Regions from separate parts of the Heyndrickxia sp. FSL K6-6286 genome, predicted to be linked through region 2. Evidence: a T-box and tRNA genes for the amino acid it is inferred to sense, from the RefSeq annotation. Region 2 holds a T-box; the other holds one or more tRNA genes.

The links. A T-box is a leader RNA that pairs with one kind of tRNA and senses whether it is charged. The one in region 2 lies ahead of trpS (tryptophan--tRNA ligase), so its partner is inferred to be a tRNA-Trp.
Region 1: it has a tRNA-Trp gene. The T-box ahead of trpS (tryptophan--tRNA ligase) is inferred to sense a tRNA for this amino acid. The anticodon was not compared.

What each region holds. Positions count from the first base shown of each region.
Region 1 is NZ_CP152029.1:4,600,212-4,607,318, forward strand. It holds gene MHI39_RS23190 (aminoglycoside phosphotransferase family protein) at 1-206, opposite strand, end outside; gene MHI39_RS23195 (MFS transporter) at 336-1,553, opposite strand; gene MHI39_RS23200 (TetR/AcrR family transcriptional regulator) at 1,666-2,268, opposite strand; tRNA gene MHI39_RS23205 (tRNA-Asn) at 2,426-2,500, opposite strand; tRNA gene MHI39_RS23210 (tRNA-Ile) at 2,519-2,595, opposite strand; tRNA gene MHI39_RS23215 (tRNA-Gly) at 2,607-2,680, opposite strand; tRNA gene MHI39_RS23220 (tRNA-His) at 2,700-2,775, opposite strand; tRNA gene MHI39_RS23225 (tRNA-Trp) at 2,778-2,851, opposite strand; tRNA gene MHI39_RS23230 (tRNA-Tyr) at 2,862-2,946, opposite strand; tRNA gene MHI39_RS23235 (tRNA-Asp) at 2,970-3,046, opposite strand; tRNA gene MHI39_RS23240 (tRNA-Met) at 3,076-3,149, opposite strand; tRNA gene MHI39_RS23245 (tRNA-Ser) at 3,318-3,410, opposite strand; tRNA gene MHI39_RS23250 (tRNA-Ile) at 3,420-3,496, opposite strand; tRNA gene MHI39_RS23255 (tRNA-Met) at 3,501-3,577, opposite strand; tRNA gene MHI39_RS23260 (tRNA-Ala) at 3,596-3,671, opposite strand; tRNA gene MHI39_RS23265 (tRNA-Pro) at 3,682-3,758, opposite strand; tRNA gene MHI39_RS23270 (tRNA-Arg) at 3,763-3,839, opposite strand; tRNA gene MHI39_RS23275 (tRNA-Leu) at 3,924-4,009, opposite strand; tRNA gene MHI39_RS23280 (tRNA-Gly) at 4,020-4,094, opposite strand; tRNA gene MHI39_RS23285 (tRNA-Lys) at 4,119-4,191, opposite strand; tRNA gene MHI39_RS23290 (tRNA-Val) at 4,343-4,418, opposite strand; tRNA gene MHI39_RS23295 (tRNA-Glu) at 4,438-4,512, opposite strand; rRNA gene rrf (5S ribosomal RNA) at 4,572-4,688, opposite strand; rRNA gene MHI39_RS23305 (23S ribosomal RNA) at 4,763-7,107, opposite strand, start outside.
Region 2 is NZ_CP152029.1:3,501,495-3,508,601, reverse strand. It holds gene MHI39_RS17650 (YjbA family protein) at 1-58, shown strand, start outside; gene MHI39_RS17645 (hypothetical protein) at 103-270, opposite strand; gene trpS (tryptophan--tRNA ligase) at 421-1,410, opposite strand; T-box leader at 1,538-1,787, opposite strand; gene MHI39_RS17635 (GNAT family N-acetyltransferase) at 1,923-2,495, shown strand; gene spxA (transcriptional regulator SpxA) at 2,843-3,238, shown strand; gene mecA (adaptor protein MecA) at 3,940-4,596, shown strand; gene MHI39_RS17620 (competence protein CoiA family protein) at 4,746-5,930, shown strand; gene pepF (oligoendopeptidase F) at 6,017-7,107, shown strand, end outside.

The DNA of each region.
Region 1 (7,107 bases), 1.1 Mb from region 2:
TGATATTGAAGTTGAACATTTGGTTTAGATTCCCTATTCCATACTTTAAGTACAAATTGATTGCCTTGATGAATAATTTTGGCTACTTCTGCTTCATATCCAGAATTCATCGATTGAACGTATAAAGTTTCCTTACCGGATAAAAGTTTATCCATTTCCCTATTATTTTTTTCTTTCCAATCAATCAGCTGGAGTAGATTTCCCATCTCATTTCTCCTTCCTTAGTTCCTACATACTACATAGTCACCCATATTCGATATAATTACGAAAATATCCTGTGAATAAAATAAAAAAGACTCAGTAATACAACTGAATCTTTTAAAAAAATATCTATGTTAACTTTTCCTTAGTTTAACTTGGGTATTGATGCTATCAACCTTTCTTGCGGCCCGGATGGACAAAACAAAACAGGCAAAAAGAAAGATAAAAGCTGAAACATATGGATAATTAACATTCATATCAAATAGGAAACCAGCCACTATTGGACCCATAATATTCCCTAGACTTGTGTAAGCGGAGTTTAATCCAGCTACATATCCTTGTTGATCCTGAGCCATTTTCGACATCTGTGTTCCAATGGCAGGTCGTAAAATATCAATTGACAGGAACACAATGAAAGTAACTACAACAATTAGCCAATACTTATGCACAAATAAGGTTGATAATACAAATAGACTAGCTATAATTAAACAAGATGAAATAACTTTCCTCTCTCCAAAGCGATTTAGCATCCATCCGAATATAGTCATTTGTACTACTGCACCTGAGATAGATCCGAATGTTATAATAAACGCAATATCTTTCGGTGAAAACCCAAACTTTTGATCAACAAACAATCCAAAAACCGTTTCGTAGTTAGCTAAACCGAACGACATAACAAACACGATAATTAAACTTAAAAAATATGGCTCCTTATAGGAGTGAAGCAATTGACTGATTAAACTTTGTTTATTTGTTTGAATAGACTGTGCTAATTCAGATTCTTTTTTAATATTAGATTCTGGTAATACGAGTAAAGTAATAATCGCCGCAACCACACCCGCAACTGCTGCAGCAAAGAATGGTACGCGAATCCCAAATTCAGCTATATAGCCACCAATTCCTGGTCCAATAATAAATCCAGTAGTTATAGCAGCATTAATAAAGCCCATACCTTTCGCTCTCTCTTTAGTAGATGTTACATCCGCTGCGTATGCCATAACAGACGGCATAATTAATGCGGCACCGATTCCTCCTAGCATTCTAGAAGCGAATAGAAGAAATGATGAATTAGCTACTCCAAATATCCATTCAGAAACAGCAAAAATGATCATTCCAGCAATAATAATCTTTTTTCTGCCTATTGAATCTGATAGTTTCCCACCAAATGGAGAGAAGATAAGCTGGGTGAGAGAAAAAGCTGCAACAAGCAATCCTACGATGCTCCCATTAATATGTAGCTCGATCATATAAGTTGGCATTATAGGTATAACAAGACCAATTCCCGTAAAAATTAAAAATATATTTAGCATAAGAAGCAATATAGCTCCCCTATTTCTGAACAATAATGACATAAATAACCTCCTCATGAACTTAGAAATACTGAACGTTCATTCTATATTAAATTACAGGATTACCCTTACCTGGTCTATGCAAGATCCTTCCAGGTGTAATCCCTCACTTATTTTATCTATTAGAGCTTGTTGATATTCCAAATAAAAATACATTAAATGCTAATTTATATAAAGTTAATGCCTCCTCAACTGTTGACTTTCTTGACATCTGGCTTAGACCAATTAATAAGCTTTCTAGAATAATAGCGAGACTTTCTACGTCTTCTTTTCTAAATTCACCACTATCTATCCCTTGCTGAATTAATTTTTGATTAAATTTCAAATGTCCCATTACCATCTCTGCAATTCGTTCTTCAATCTCACCAGTCTTTTCTTCATTATTAAAAAACTCATCAGCTGCTTTTGTAAGTGGGTGATTCAAATCATCAAGAACCATTTGTTCGGCCATCCCAAAAAGTTTTTCCTTCGTTGTTTTATATAATGATTCTTTTTCTACCCATTTCTGTTCCCACTCTTTATCCCATTCATCTAATAAATATAAAAATAATCCTTCCTTACTTTTAAAGTGGTAATATATATTCCCTTTACTACTCCCGGTAGCTTCAACAATATCTTCAATTGAAGTGGCTTTATATCCTTTATTAGCAAAAAGATTCCTTGCAGCATCTGCTACACGCTTTTTGGTTTGTTCACTTTGGATTTTCTTTTTATTCAACTATTTCAACTCCAATGCCAATATTAACATTAATACTGAACGTTCATTCTGTATATTAACAAAAATAAATAACCTTTTCAAGCTAGGCTATTTTGACCATGTTACTATTCAATATACAAAAAAAGAGCTAATGCGCTCTTGAAATCTTTTATAAAAATGGCTCCGCAGGTAGGATTCGAACCTACGACCGATCGGTTAACAGCCGATAGCTCTACCACTGAGCTACTGCGGAATATATAAATATAAAAAATGGTGGGCCTAAATGGACTCGAACCATCGACCTCACGCTTATCAGGCGTGCGCTCTAACCAGCTGAGCTATAGGCCCTTTATGTATTTTGGAGCGGGTGATGAGAATCGAACTCACGACAACAGCTTGGAAGGCTGTAGTTTTACCACTAAACTACACCCGCAATATTCATTCATTAAGTATGGGGCGGATGATGGGAATCGAACCCACGAATGTCGGAACCACAATCCGATGCGTTAACCACTTCGCCACATCCGCCATGGCAGGGGCAGTAGGAATCGAACCCACACTGAAGGTTTTGGAGACCTTAGTTCTACCTTTAAACTATGCCCCTATATTATATATGGTGGAGGGGGACGGATTCGAACCGCCGAACCCTGAGGGAGCGGATTTACAGTCCGCCGCGTTTAGCCACTTCGCTACCCCTCCATATTAATCTTTGCATAAATTAATGGCGGTCCGGACGGGACTCGAACCCGCGACCTCCTGCGTGACAGGCAGGCATTCTAACCAACTGAACTACCGGACCAAATTTCTTTCAAGTTTACTTGAAAATGATTGCGGAGGCAGGATTTGAACCTGCGACCTTCGGGTTATGAGCCCGACGAGCTACCAGACTGCTCCACCCCGCGACGATATTATAAAAAGTTTTTTAATCCAATCTTACTATCAACTGTCCCGATTTCAGTATGCCTGTTCTAGTAGCAGCTCAATCGGTACAACTCGCAGTTGTTCGATGAAGTAACGCTCGTTGCTCCACCCCGCGATGATAATATAAAAAGTTTTCAAAGGAATATTTATGGCGGAGGAAGAGGGATTCGAACCCCCGCGCGGTGTAACCCGCCTGTCGGTTTTCAAGACCGATCCCTTCAGCCAGACTTGGGTATTCCTCCAATTATATATGGTGGACCTTGTAGGACTCGAACCTACGACCGGACGGTTATGAGCCGTCTGCTCTAACCAGCTGAGCTAAAGGTCCTCTATGGTAGCGGCGGAGGGGATCGAACCCACGACCTCACGGGTATGAACCGTACGCTCTAGCCAGCTGAGCTACGCCGCCATAGTATATTTTAGATATTGGTGGAGCCTAGCGGGATCGAACCGCTGACCTCCTGCGTGCAAAGCAGGCGCTCTCCCAGCTGAGCTAAGGCCCCAATTATATAATGGTCGGGAAGACAGGATTCGAACCTGCGACCCCATGGTCCCAAACCATGTGCTCTACCAAGCTGAGCTACTTCCCGTTCATGGCGCGCCCGAGAGGAGTCGAACCCCTAACCTTTTGATCCGTAGTCAAACGCTCTATCCAATTGAGCTACGGGCGCATGATTTATATCGTAAGATATTTTATGGAAGGATCTTTTGCTGCGCAAAAATCCTTAAATCTTTTACTTCGTAAAAATTTCTAGTGCCGAGGACCGGAATCGAACCGGTACGGTAGTCACCTACCGCAGGATTTTAAGTCCTGTGCGTCTGCCAGTTCCGCCACCCCGGCAAGGGTTGTTTGGAGCGGAAGACGGGATTCGAACCCGCGACCCCCACCTTGGCAAGGTGGTGTTCTACCACTGAACTACTTCCGCAAATTGAATCAAAGCAAACTTTGATGAGCCATGAAGGACTCGAACCTTCGACCCTCTGATTAAAAGTCAGATGCTCTACCAACTGAGCTAATGGCTCATAATAAAATGATTGATCGTGTAGTCTATAATTTTAAATATAAAGGCTCGTACATTTATATTGTAAATTATTTATTCCGACTTTTCAAACGTCAAAAAAATCCAACTATTTTATTACACAAAAAATATTGCACCACTATCAAAATAATTAATGGTGGAGGATGACGGGATCGAACCGCCGACCCCCTGCTTGTAAGGCAGGTGCTCTCCCAGCTGAGCTAATCCTCCAATATAAAAATTTATTTAATGGTGACCCGTACGGGATTCGAACCCGTGTTACCGCCGTGAAAGGGCGGTGTCTTAACCGCTTGACCAACGGGCCACATTTGCAGAATTTGCTAATATAGTTTAGAAAAATAATAGCCCCAATTTAGGGGCATCGCCTGGCAACGTCCTACTCTTGCAGGGGGAGAGCCCCCAACTACCATCGGCGCTAAGAAGCTTAACTTCCGTGTTCGGGATGGGAACGGGTGTGACCTTCTTGCCATAGTTACCAGACTATATTTTGTTAAGGGTTTATTCCCTCAAAACTAGATATATCAAGAAGTAACGGTTCATAACCTCAAATCTATTTGGTTAAGTCTTCGATCTATTAGTATTCGTCAGCTCCATGTGTCGCCACACTTCCACCTCGAACCTATCAACCTGATCATCTTTCAGGGATCTTATTTAGATAAACTAAGGGAAATCTCATCTTGAGGGGGGCTTCATGCTTAGATGCTTTCAGCACTTATCCCTTCCGCACATAGCTACCCAGCGATGCCTTTGGCAAGACAACTGGTACACCAGCGGTGCGTCCATCCCGGTCCTCTCGTACTAAGGACAGCTCCTCTCAAATTTCCTACGCCCACGACGGATAGGGACCGAACTGTCTCACGACGTTCTGAACCCAGCTCGCGTACCGCTTTAATGGGCGAACAGCCCAACCCTTGGGACCGACTACAGCCCCAGGATGCGATGAGCCGACATCGAGGTGCCAAACCTCCCCGTCGATGTGGACTCTTGGGGGAGATAAGCCTGTTATCCCCGGGGTAGCTTTTATCCGTTGAGCGATGGCCCTTCCATGCGGAACCACCGGATCACTAAGCCCGACTTTCGTCCCTGCTCGACTTGTAGGTCTCGCAGTCAAGCTCCCTTGTGCCTTTACACTCTGCGAATGATTTCCAACCATTCTGAGGGAACCTTTGGGCGCCTCCGTTACCTTTTAGGAGGCGACCGCCCCAGTCAAACTGCCTGCCTGACACTGTCTCCCACCCCGATTCAGGGGTGCGGGTTAGAATTTCAATACAGCCAGGGTAGTATCCCACCGATGCCTCCACCGAAGCTGGCGCTCCGGTTTCAAAGGCTCCTACCTATCCTGTACAAGCTGTACCAAAATTCAATATCAAGCTGCAGTAAAGCTCCACGGGGTCTTTCCGTCCTGTCGCGGGTAACCTGCATCTTCACAGGTACTATAATTTCACCGAGTCTCTCGTTGAGACAGTGCCCAGATCGTTGCGCCTTTCGTGCGGGTCAGAACTTACCTGACAAGGAATTTCGCTACCTTAGGACCGTTATAGTTACGGCCGCCGTTTACTGGGGCTTCAATTCAAAGCTTCGTCTTGCGACTAACCTCTCCTCTTAACCTTCCAGCACCGGGCAGGCGTCAGCCCCTATACTTCGCCTTACGGCTTCGCAGAGACCTGTGTTTTTGCTAAACAGTCGCCTGGGCCTATTCACTGCGGCTCTCTCGGGCTTGCACCCTAACAGAGCACCCCTTCTCCCGAAGTTACGGGGTCATTTTGCCGAGTTCCTTAACGAGAGTTCTCTCGCTCACCTTAGGATTCTCTCCTCGCCTACCTGTGTCGGTTTGCGGTACGGGCACCTTTCACCTCACTAGAGGATTTTCTAGGCAGTGTGGAATCAGGAACTTCGGTACTAAATTTCCCTCGCCATCACAGCTCAAGGTACATGGTGACGGGATTTGCCTCGTCACCCCTCTAACTGCTTGGACGCACTATTCCAGCAGTGCGCTTACCCTATCCTCCTGCGTCCCCCCATCGTTCAAACGGTGAAGAGGTGGTACAGGAATATCAACCTGTTGTCCATCGCCTACGCCTTTCGGCCTCGGCTTAGGTCCCGACTAACCCTGAGCGGACGAGCCTTCCTCAGGAAACCTTAGGCATTCGGTGGAAGGGATTCTCACCCTTCTTTCGCTACTCATACCGGCATTCTCACTTCTAAGCGCTCCACCAGTCCTTACGGTCTAGCTTCGCAGCCCTTAGAACGCTCTCCTACCACGGACATCCAGCATTTTTCCGAAGGAAAAGATGCATAGGTGTCCATCCACAGCTTCGGTGATACGTTTAGCCCCGGTACATTTTCGGCGCAGAGTCACTCGACCAGTGAGCTATTACGCACTCTTTAAATGGTGGCTGCTTCTAAGCCAACATCCTGGTTGTCTAAGCAACTCCACATCCTTTTCCACTTAACGTATACTTTGGGACCTTAGCTGGTGGTCTGGGCTGTTTCCCTCTTGACTACGGATCTTATCACTCGCAGTCTGACTCCTAAGGATAAGTCATTGGCATTCGGAGTTTGTCTGAATTCGGTAACCCGATGAGGGCCCCTAGTCCAAACAGTGCTCTACCTCCAAGACTCTTACCTTAAGGCTAGCCCTAAAGCTATTTCGGAGAGAACCAGCTATCTCCAAGTTCGATTGGAATTTCTCCGCTACCCACACCTCATCCCCGCACTTTTCAACGTGCGTGGGTTCGGGCCTCCAGTAAGTGTTACCTTACCTTCACCCTGGACATGGGTAGATCACCTGGTTTCGGGTCTACGACCTCATACTCTATCGCCCTATTCAGACTCGCTTTCGCTGCGGCTCCGCCTCTTCAGCTTAACCTTGCATGAAATCGTAACTCGCCGGTTCATT
Region 2 (7,107 bases):
GGGTCAAGCTTTTTTTGAAAAACTATGGGAGTTAGAACACGGACCGAAAGTAAATTAATAAAACAAAACAAGACTTTTGAAAGAAAGTCTTGTTTTGTTTTATTAACCTAGTACTACACAATTCCCTTTGTTATCACATTTTGGTGGTGTTTTACCACCACTTCCACCTATTGTTTCCTGATATGCATACGAACTAGTAGCAAGTGGAGTAAAAACTAAGCAGGCTATTAACAATATTCCAGTTGCAGTAGAAACTAACGACTTCTTCACAGTGTATCACCTCCTAGACTTTGGTATATATACATATTTCTACATTATTGGTTGAATCCCTCCAAATAAATACATAAAATTCGAAATATAAATAAAAATGCTACAGATTAACTGTAGCATTTAACAAAAAATTAAATTAAAATTTAGAGATTATCTTCTCTTTCTCCCTAAGCCCATACCATTTTCCATTTTCTTCACCATTTTACTAGCTACTTTATTTGCTTTTTCAGCACCCATGTCTAAAATTCTATCCAGCTCATCAGATTCGATTAATTGATAATATCTTTCTTGAATAGCTGAAAGTTTCTTGACGAGAACTTCAGCCAGGCCGCTTTTAAATTCGCCGTATCCTTTGCCTTCATACTCGGAAACAATATCATCAATTGGTCGGTTATCGATAATAGAATAAATGGATAACAGATTGGAAATTCCTGCTTTATTCTCCTTGTCAAAACGAACAACTCCATCTGAATCTGTAACTGAACTTTTAATTTTCTTTTCGATTGTCTTTGGATCATCAAGCAATGAAATAAATCCTTTCGTATTTGGATCTGACTTACTCATTTTCTTTGTTGGATCTTGTAAAGACATAATTCTGGCTCCGACTTTCGGTATGCGAACCTCAGGAATTGTGAAAATATCATTATATTTTTTATTGAATCTTTCAGCTAAATCTCTTGTTAATTCAAGGTGTTGCTTTTGGTCTTCACCTACTGGGACGAGATCCGTATTGTAAAGTAAAATATCTGCTGCCATTAATGGTGGATAAGTTAATAAACCGGCAGTAACTGAATCTTTACCTTGAGATTTATCTTTAAATTGTGTCATTCGTTCTAGTTCACCAATATAAGCAACACATTGTAGCATCCATGCAGCTTGTGCGTGTGCAGGAACTTCTGATTGAACGAAAAGAGTAACTTTTTCAGGATCAATCCCGACTGCGATATAAAGTGCAGCTAGACTGCGAATGTTTTTGCGAAGCACTAATCGGTCTTGAGGGACAGTGATAGCGTGTTGATCGACAATACAGAAATAACAATCATATTCATCTTGAAGCTCGACAAATTGCATTAATGCTCCGATATAGTTTCCTAATGTAATGGTGCCTGAGGGCTGAATCCCTGAGAAAATTGTTTTCATATTGTTTTTTCCTCCTAAGTTTCTTGATTGACATTTTAGTATGGAGTTAATTTATGAGAATCCTGTATAGGATTTTCATGATCAGTTCTTTTTCTCCAAACACAAAAAAACCATTCATCCCTACAAAAGTAGGGACGAATGGTTTGATCCGCGGTGCCACCCTAAGTGCTAAAAAATTAGCCAGCTTAGTACCATGTGTTAAAACATGGAATCTCGTTAACGAGAGATTAATCGCCAAAAACTAATAAGATCAAAAAAATCCGTTCATTTTTGATGCTCCAAAGTCCATTCCATAAGCTTCGCTTGTTTGTTTTCACCAACCACAAACTCTCTAAAAAGCAAAAATCAAATGTACTATTCTTTATCATAGCTATAACAATAATAAAATTTTACCATAGTATATCCGAGAGGGAACAAAATGTCAATAAAAAGGGAAAATTAATTGGAATTCGGTTTAAAGGAAAATGTGATGGGTAATATAATCATAAAAGTAATAGAGAGGAAATAAATGAATGCATTGGTATGAAAAGCTCAATCAATATTTTCCCATAGAGGAAATGAAATCAAAAGAGCATATGGAAGCTCTATTAAAGGAAAGAAAGGATATTTATCATAAAGATGAGGGGCCTTATCATGTTTTAATGTATGCAGAACTGCCAAACTTTATTTTTATCGATTATCTTTTTGTCTCAAAGGAATCCCGTGGGCAAGGCATTGGCCATAAATTGATGGAAAAAATGAAGAAAAAGGAAAAACCAATTATTCTTGAAGTAGAACCAGTAGACTATGAGGATTCAGATACTGAAAAACGATTAAAGTTCTATAAACGGGAAGGGTTTGAGCATGCGTCATCCATCGGTTACGCTCGTAGGTCATTGGCTACGAATGAAGTGAATAAAATGGAAATTCTCTATTGGTCCCCAGGACATGGCAATGAGGAGGAAATATATGAAGCGGTTGTAAAAACATATAATCTCATTCATACCTATAAAGATGAAAAATTCTATGGTGCCTCATATGAACCAGTACATGATGTTGTAACTTTTAATGAAAATAATCATGAAGATATTTTAAACGATCTATAAAATAGTGATTGAGATTGATAATCAATGATAGAAAATAGGTGTTGTTATTATAGGAAATATACGAAGTAGGGTGTAGTTATTTGGCAACACATCTATATGACTATTGTCACAGGGCTGTCATTTTTATAAGGGACGAAACTCATTTTTTGAAAAACTATATTCATTATTGTACAAATAGTGTATAATACATAATATAGATTTTTAATTTAAAGTCATTTTAATCTAAATGAGTGTGTTATAAGCTAAATTGACAATGATTTTAAATTTATTACTATAATATAAAATCCTTATTCATCATTTGTATTGAATGATGAATACAAAATATAGTTAAGGAGTGTGAATGATAAATGGTAACATTATACACTTCACCTAGTTGTACATCATGTAGGAAAGCAAGAACTTGGCTAGAGGAAAATAACATTGAATATAAAGAGAGAAATATTTTTTCTGAACCACTTAGTTTAGATGAAATTAAAGGTATTTTGAGAATGACTGAGGACGGTACAGACGAGATTATTTCTACTCGTTCAAAAACTTTCCAAAAGTTAAATGTAGATTTAGACACATATCCACTTCAAAAGTTATATAAATTAATCCAAAAAAATCCAGGATTGCTTAGACGTCCGATTTTAGTTGATGAAAAACGTCTTCAAGTTGGATATAATGAGGATGAAATACGTCGTTTCTTACCACGTAAAGTTCGTACTTACCAATTAATCGAGGCACAGAAACTTGTAAACTAAATTAGATTTAAATAAATGTTTTTTTATCGCCAAACGCCTTCATACCAGCATTAATTGGATGAAGGCGTTTTGTTTCATAACATGCTTGGAGCCTAGCGATTATTTTACAGAAAATTTTGTCTTGAATAATTTATATAAATCAGCTAAAATTAGCAAAACAATAAGCACATAACTAACACTCTGTTGTGAAGTGTAAAATTTGGCAGTAAGAATTTACTAAAAGTCTATATGGAATGCCCATCTTTGAAACATTGTTTCTAATGAAGTTAGGTTTTAAATAATAAATATCGGTTGAAGATTGCAACACCATTTTTATTACTAAGAAAAGTGCCGTAATCCCTAGAACTGCTGAATCATTTTTAGGTGTAAAAGCTGGATTTGGGCTTTGACCAAAGCATCAAATTACACCAACCTAGCTTAATGAAAAAACACTATGCATGCAAAAAAAAGAAGCTTTTAATAAGGTTAATAATAAGTAGTTAACTTCATCTTTTATGGGTATTAGTGGATTTTAAAATTGGGAAGATATTTTATTTCCAATTAACTCACTTTTATCATAAAATAGGAGTACAAGTGTAAAATATTATTTATTAAAGTGGAAGTTTTTCAAAATATAGTAACTTTTATTAACTATCATACACTGGCCTTTTTATGGGGGAACAGTCCCTTCATAACTTTCAAATAGAAGGGAGAGTAGATGTATGGAAATTGAACGAATTAACGAGAATACTGTTAAGTTTTATATATCTTATGTCGATATTGAGGAAAGAGGCTTTAATCGCGAAGAAATTTGGTATGATCGTGAACGAAGTGAAGAGCTCTTTTGGGAAATGATGGATGAAATTCATCATGAAGAAGAATTTGTTCCCGAAGGTCCTTTATGGATCCAAGTTCAAGCATTGGATAAAGGCCTAGAAGTACTTGTTACTAAGGCACAGCTTTCTAATGATGGTCAACGATTTGAATTACCAATTTCTGAGGAAAAATTAAAGGATTTACCTATCAATGATCGGATAGAAGAATTTCTTGATGAGCATTTTCAATCTAAGCAATTTTTAGATGATAATGATACATTAGAATTTATGTTGGGCTTCAAAGAATTTGAAGATGTAATCTCATTATCAAAGAGAACTGAATTAGATGAATTACAAACAAAATTATTTTCTTTCAAAAATAAATATTATCTATATGTTGAGTTTCCAGATGATCTATTCGAGGAAGAGGATATTGATAATTTATTAAGTATTCTACTTGAATATGGAGATGAATCGTCTTTAACCGTACATCGTCTCCAGGAATATGGTAATCTAATTATTGATGAAAATGTATTTGCAACTATTAATAAATATTTTCATTAGTAAAAAATGAGGATGGGCTTTTATAGATGCTCATCCTTTTTTGTTTATGTTTTTTTAAACTAAAACTGATTATGTTAATCGCTGTTTCTAGTAGGACTTTTAATTGAATCCATCGAATAGTAGTAAGAAAGGATGGTGATCAATTAAACATGCTAACGGCATTAAATGAAACTGGAGAGTTAGTTAATTTAATCTTTGCTCAGGAAAAAGGAACATCAATCAATAAAGATCAACCCTTTTTCTGTCCACATTGTAAAGCGAAAGTAGTCTTAAAAAAAGGAAATGTAAAAATTCCTCATTTTTCACATCTTCCATTTGCAATTTGTGGTTCAACCTCGGAACCAGAGAGTGCATTCCATCTACAGGGAAAAATTGATTTATTTAAGTGGCTACATTATAAAGGTTTGACTGTAGAGGTGGAAAAGTATCTACCTAAAATACAACAACGACCAGACTTATTGGTATGGAAAAAGAGAAAAATATATGCTATTGAATATCAATGCTCTTCCATACCGTTAGATAATATGATTAAACGAAGCAGGTGTTATACTTCTGTAGGTATAGAACCCTTTTGGATCTTTGGTGGAACGCTTGATATAAAAGGGAATCACCACTTAATGAATATATATCAGCTAAATGACTTTCACTGGGCATTTACCCAGTTTAATAGAGATGATCAAATACACCTTTTTAGTTATGACCCCAATACAAAAATTTTCTCCCTGTTATCCCATCTTACTCCCGTGACTGTAACAAAAGTATTAGCAAAGCAAACCACACTTCCACTTTCAAAGCTTGACTTTCCATTTGATTTTTCAACCAATTCCATCAATATTGATTATCGTTTTTGGTTAAATGAAAAGAGAAAATGGGTGCAAAAAAAGATGATCTATGCGAAAAACTTAAAGGATCCTTTCTTAAATGCTATTTACTATAACAACCATTCTCCTTTGCTATTGCCACCTCAAATTGGTATCCCCGTAAATTTCATGGGCATATGCAAGTCTCATCCGATCGAATGGCAATATTATCTTTGGACCGACGGCTTTATTCATACAAAAATAGGGGGAATGATTATTCTGTCAAATCTGGAAAGGATATTTCATAAACGTATACAAAGAAAACATATAAAAATGAGGCAGCTTCCACTAATAAAGCATGATTTTATTAAGCAGATGATCTACCATTATCTAAAAAAACTCACCTATTTAGGTCATTTATTTGAAATTCAAAAAGGACAGTTTCAAATGAATAAATCATTTTCCATTCCAAACAATATAGAGGATATGATAAAGCTTGAAAAAGAGATGGAAAAGAAATTATATAGTGAATAATCATATTTTTTGCAGGATTTTTTCATTTCGCATAGAATGTTATTATAGATATAAATTTCGATTTTCGAAAGAATGGAGGCATCATAATGACTAATACAACAACAAAATCACTACCAAGCCGAAATGAGGTTCAGGAAGAGCTAACTTGGAGATTAGAAGATATTTTTGCCAGTGATGAAGCTTGGGATAAGGAATATAAAGAAGTAAAGGAATTATTACCAAGTGCAGAGAAATTTAAAGGGAAACTAGGAGATAATGCAGAGAAACTTTTCGAAGCATTAACATTTCAAGATGAGGTTGCTGAAAGATTGGGTAAATTATATGCATACTCTCATATGCGTAGTGACCAAGATACTACCAATTCATTTTATCAAGGTTTAGATAGCCGCATGAATAGTCTCCTTGCGGAAATGGGGAGCGCATTTGCTTACTTAGTTCCAGAGATTTTATCTATTGATGAGGATAAACTAGCAAGTTTTCTAAATGAAAAAAGTGAATTACAAGTGTACAAACATGCACTTGAACAAATTAATCTCCAAAGACCACATGTATTATCTGCAGATCAAGAAGCATTATTGGCACAAGCAGCAGAAGTGATGAATGCTTCTAGTAATACGTTTGGTATGTTAAATAATGCGGATCTTGAATTTCCAACCATTAAAGATGAGAATGGCGAAGAAGTGCAAATCACACATGGTCGTTATACTCGTTTCTTAGAAAGTGCTGATCAACGTGTTCGTAAAGAAGCATTTGAAAAGCTATATGAAACATACGGTAATTTCAAAAATACATTTGCTAGTACATTAGGTGGTCAAGTAAAACGAGATAACTTCAATGCAAAAGTAAGAAATTATCAATCTGCACGTGAAGCGGCATTATCAAACAATAATATACCTGAAAGTGTTTATGATAATCTAGTGAATACCGTTAACAAGAATCTTCATCTTTTACATAAGTATGTGAAGCTGCGTAAAAAGGTATTAGGTGTTGATGAACTACATATGTATGATTTGTATACACCTCTTGTAAAAGATGTAGAAATGAAAGTAACATATGAAGAAGCAAAAGAAATGGTTTTAAAAGGTCTTGCCCCATTAGGTGAAGAATATCAAGAGATCTTAAAAGAAGGCTTTGAAAATCGATGGGTTGATGTGGTTGAAAATAAGGGGAAACGGAG